One region of the Arthrobacter sp. 05T47 genome, then DNA from elsewhere that is predicted to be linked to it. Evidence: riboswitches for the same ligand, from Rfam matches in the RefSeq annotation. Region 1 holds a riboswitch; the other holds the start of a gene.
What was found. A riboswitch is a leader RNA that binds a small molecule or an ion and turns the genes downstream of it on or off. The one in region 1 is predicted to bind glycine.
Positions count from the first base shown of each region.

Region 1 (2,391 bases):
CTGGACGCCGTCGCGCGCCGGGCCGGAGTCTCCAAGGGGGGCCTGCTCTACCACTTCCCGACCAAGGAGGCGATGATCGCGGTCCTGCTCGAGCGACTGGACGGGCACCTCGCTGCCGATGTCGCCGCCATGGCTGAGGCCCCCGAGGGTGCGGCGGTGTACTTCATCAAGTCCTCGGTGTGGGCGGACACCCCCATGGACCGGGTGTTCGTCGCGGCCACGAGGCTCGCCGAGGTGGCGCACCAGGAGACCCTCCGCCGCTTCGCCGCCGCCCAGGCGAACTGGCTGGAACTGCTGGCTGCCGACGTCGGGCCCGCCATGGCGAAAGCCGTCCTGTACATGGGGGACGGGCTGTACTTCAACGCCATGCTGGGCCGGGGGCCGGGCGGGCAGCCGCCGGAAGTCAGTGACGACGTCGAGAGCCTCCTGGCCGCCGTCGAGAAGCTGCGCCGCTGACGGCCGCCGAGACCCGCCCGTCGAATACGCCGGAAGCCTGCGACTACGCCGGAACGAAGCGGCGTCCCCGCACGCCTGCGGCGAACTCGCGTGGCCGGACCTGTAACTTGGGGCCGCCGCCGGGAGGGAGTTTGCGGACGCGCGCCCGGCATAGGACAATGAGTGCTGTGACTGTTGTCACCCCAAATTGAATACGCCTTTGATCTGCGGCGGGAGAGTCCTGCAAGTAGGTACAAGCAGGCGCCGTAGGAGCAAATCCTCCCCAGGAATCTCTCAGGCCCATGTACCGCCGCGGCAAGGCATCTCTGGAAAGTAGCASGTGCGTCCCTAGCGCGCTGTGCTCACCGACGGTGCAAGCGGAGCCCCMCATYMSGGCTGCGCGGAAACTCTCAGGTCCAATACAGAGCGGGGAGGAACCCGAATCAATGTGGCGTACCSTGCGCCGCCTGAGTTATGGAGTTCCTTGTGACTGTTACCCCAGCCTCCACGTCCTTCGTTGACCGGCACATCGGCGCCCGCCGCCAGGCCGACGTCGACGCCATGCTGAAGGCTGTCGGCTACGACACCGTCGACGCCCTGGTGGACACCGCCGTTCCGAAGGACATCCGCCAGGACTCCGACCTCGCGCTCGACGCAGCCCTCAGCGAAGTGGAAGTCCTCGCCGAACTGCGCAAGCTGGCCGCGAAAAACAAGACCGCCGTGCAGATGATCGGGCAGGGCTACTACGACACCCTCACCCCGCCGGTAATCCGCCGCAACATCCTCGAAGCCCCGGCCTGGTACACCGCCTACACGCCCTACCAGCCGGAAATCTCCCAGGGCCGGCTCGAGGCGCTGCTGAACTTCCAGACCATGGTCCAGGACCTCGTCGGGCTGCCGATCGCCAACGCCTCGCTGCTGGACGAAGCCACCGCCGTCGCCGAGGCCGTGCTGATGATGCGCCGCGCGAACAAGAACAAGGCCGCCCACGACGGCAAGACCGTCTTGGACGCCGACTGCCTCCCGCAGACCATCGCGATCGTCAAGGGCCGCGCCGAGGCCCTCGGCTTCGAGGTCGAGGTTGCCGACCTCTCCAGGGGCCTGCCCGAGGGCGTCATCAACGGCGTCGTCCTGCAGCAGCCCGGCGTCTCCGGCCGCGTGTTCGACCACACCGCCGTGATCGCCGAAGCCAAGGAACGCGGCGCCCTCGTCACCGTCGCGGCCGACCTCCTCTCCCTGACCCTCATCACGTCCCCGGGCGAACAGGGCGCCGACATCGCCGTCGGCTCCGCCCAGCGCTTCGGCGTGCCGCTGTTCTTCGGCGGCCCGCACGCGGCCTACATGGCGGTCCAGAAGGGGCTCGAACGCTCCATGCCCGGCCGCCTCGTCGGCGTCTCCAAGGACAACGCGGGCGTCCCCGCCTACCGCCTGGCCCTGCAAACCCGCGAGCAGCACATCCGCCGGGAGAAGGCCACCTCGAACATCTGCACCGCCCAGGCGCTGCTGGCCATCGTGGCATCCTTCTACGCCGTCTACCACGGCCCCGACGGGCTGAAGGCAATCGCCCAGACCGTCCACGGCCACGCCAGGACCATCGCAGCCTCCCTGAAGACCGCCGGCTTCGACGTGCTGCACACCTCCTTCTTCGACACCATCACCGTCTCCGTGCCGGGCCGGGCAGCAGAGATCATCGCGGCCGCCGACGCCAAGGGCGTCAACCTGCGCGCCATCGACGCCGACACCGTCGGCATCTCCGCCGATGAGGCCACGACGGCGGCCATCGTCGCCGACGTCGTCGCCGCCTTCGGGGCCAGCGTCGTTGACGCAGCAGACTCCTCCTTCGGCCTGGACACCGCCGTCGAACGGACCTCCGACTACCTGCAGCACCCGGTGTTCAACACCCACCGCTCCGAAACCCAGCTGCTGCGCTACATCCGCCGCCTCTCGGACCGCGAC
Region 1 is NZ_JBFTKG010000024.1:65,494-67,884, forward strand. It holds gene AC1DEY_RS16135 (TetR/AcrR family transcriptional regulator) at 1-456, shown strand, start outside; glycine riboswitch at 657-755, shown strand; glycine riboswitch at 757-870, shown strand; gene gcvP (aminomethyl-transferring glycine dehydrogenase) at 910-2,391, shown strand, end outside.

Region 2 (2,391 bases), on a different contig from region 1:
CCAGCGCGGGCGTCCCGCTCCGGCACACCGAAACCGGCCGCAACGTCCCCATGTACCGCACGAACATCGAGTGCACCCCTGCCGGCCGAATCCACGGGCCGATGGTGGTCTCCATGCGCCCGATGCCGCCCGAACTGGTCCAAACGGCCATCAGGGTGACGTCGGAAGTACCTAAGGTTCACGGCAGCCCGGTTCACGTCGGGACGCCCGGGGACCTCGGCATTGCCGACATCAACCTCCCCGACTTCGGCGACGCGGTGGAGATCCGGCCGGGAGAAGTGCCGGTTTTCTGGGCCTGCGGCGTGACGCCGCAGAGCGCAGTGATGGCATCAAGGCCCGCCTTCGCCATCAGCCACGCCCCCGGACACATGTTCATCACTGATGTTCCCGAAAGCACCTACCGGGAACGGACAGGAGCGTCATCGTGAAGAAGAGATTTCCCGTAGCCGAGAAACGGGCACGCAGGATCGTCAAACTCTCAGCGCCGCGGCGGCAAGCCACGGGCACCCACTGCGAACTGACCGGAGTCTGGCAGAGCCCGGCCGGAGCGAGCATCTCGATGCACGAGGGCCAGCTCCTCCCGAGTGATGCCGGCCGGCCGTGTGTCTGGACGTACGCAGGCCAGCCGGCCAGCAAGGCCGATTCCGCAGGTGCCCGGTGGGCGGCTCCGGAGTATCACAGACTGTAAGGGCACCAAACGGGAAGCGGACGACGGCGGGACTTCCCGCCGTCGTCCGCTTCCGGCGACTCCGGTGCCGTGCCATACCTCCAAGGCTCGGCATTCGGCCTCCACGAACCTCCCCGGCCGGCGGACTAGTTGGCCTAGCCTCGCGGACGCGGACCGGCTTGCGGTTGTTATCGTCAAACAACGCGTCATACGGACCCACCTCTTGCAACCGGCCCCCGCAACAAGTAACGTGTGAGCCGTGTCACCCACCAGTGGCACAGCTTATGATCTGCGGCGGGAGAGTCCTGCCGGTACGTTCAGCAGGCGCCGTAGGAGCAAATCCTCCCCAGGAATCTCTCAGGCCCACGTACCGCCGCGGCAAGGCAACTCTGGAAAGCAGTCCGGGAAACCGGGCTCACCGACGGTGCAAGTGGCGCCTGCTAACAGCAGGCAACGCGGAAACTCTCAGGTCCAATACAGAGCGGGGAGGAACCCGAATCATCGTGGCACTATGTGCCACCTGAATTATGGAGTTCCTCATGACGATTCAGTCGTCCCCGTCCACGTTCGCAGACCGCCATATCGGTGCGCGCCGCCAAACAGACATCGACACCATGCTCAAGGCCGTCGGCTACGACAGCGTAGACGGCCTCGTAGACAATGCACTCCCCGCTTCCATTCGCCAGGAAAAGCCGCTCAGCCTGGACAGCGCCCTCAGCGAAGTTGAGGTGCTGGCCGAACTGCGCAAGCTGGCTTCCAAGAACAAGACCGCCGTGCAGATGATCGGCCAGGGCTATTACGACACCGTCACGCCGCCGGTCATCCGCCGCAACATCCTCGAGGCCCCCGCCTGGTACACGGCCTACACGCCCTACCAGCCGGAGATCTCCCAGGGCCGGCTCGAGGCACTGCTGAACTTCCAGACCATGGTCCAGGACCTCACCGCGCTGCCGGTCGCCAATGCGTCCCTCCTCGACGAGGCCACCGCCGTCGCCGAAGCCGTGCTCCTGATGCGCAGGGCAAATAAGTCCGCAGGACAGAACGCAGGTGCCCGCGACGGCAAGACCGTCCTCGACGCCGACTGCCTCCCGCAGACCATCGCCATTGTGCGGGGCCGCGCCGACGCATTGGGCTTCGAGGTCGAGGTCGCCGACCTCTCCCAGGGACTGCCCGCCGGCGACATCAACGGCGTCGTCCTGCAGCAGCCGGGCGTTTCCGGCCGGGTGTGGGACCAGTCCGCCGTGATCGCAGAGGCCAAAGGCCGCGGCGCCCTGGTCACCGTGGCAGCGGACCTTCTGGCCCTGACCTTGATCACCCCTCCGGGCGAGCAGGGCGCGGACATCGCCGTCGGCTCCACGCAGCGCCTGGGCGTGCCGCTGTTCTTCGGCGGCCCGCACGCGGCCTACATGGCGGTGCGCGAAGGCATGGAACGCACGCTTCCCGGCCGAATTGTTGGCGTCTCCAAGGACAACGCGGGCGTCCCCGCCTACCGTCTGGCCCTGCAGACCCGTGAGCAGCACATCCGCCGTGAGAAGGCCACCTCCAACATCTGCACCGCCCAGGCGCTGCTGGCCATCGTCTCCTCGATGTACGCCGTCTACCACGGTCCCGAGGGCCTGAAGGCCATCGCCCAGACCGTCCACAACAACGCCCGTGCCCTCGCCGCCACGCTCAAGATCGCTGGCCGGGAACTGGTGGCCGAGGCCTTCTTCGACACTGTCACG
Region 2 is NZ_JBFTKG010000043.1:4,475-6,865, reverse strand. It holds gene AC1DEY_RS20390 (putative hydro-lyase) at 1-428, shown strand, start outside; glycine riboswitch at 953-1,050, shown strand; glycine riboswitch at 1,052-1,157, shown strand; gene gcvP (aminomethyl-transferring glycine dehydrogenase) at 1,195-2,391, shown strand, end outside.
Region 2: linked by a shared signal. The riboswitch ahead of gcvP (aminomethyl-transferring glycine dehydrogenase) and the one ahead of gcvP (aminomethyl-transferring glycine dehydrogenase) in region 1 are both predicted to bind glycine.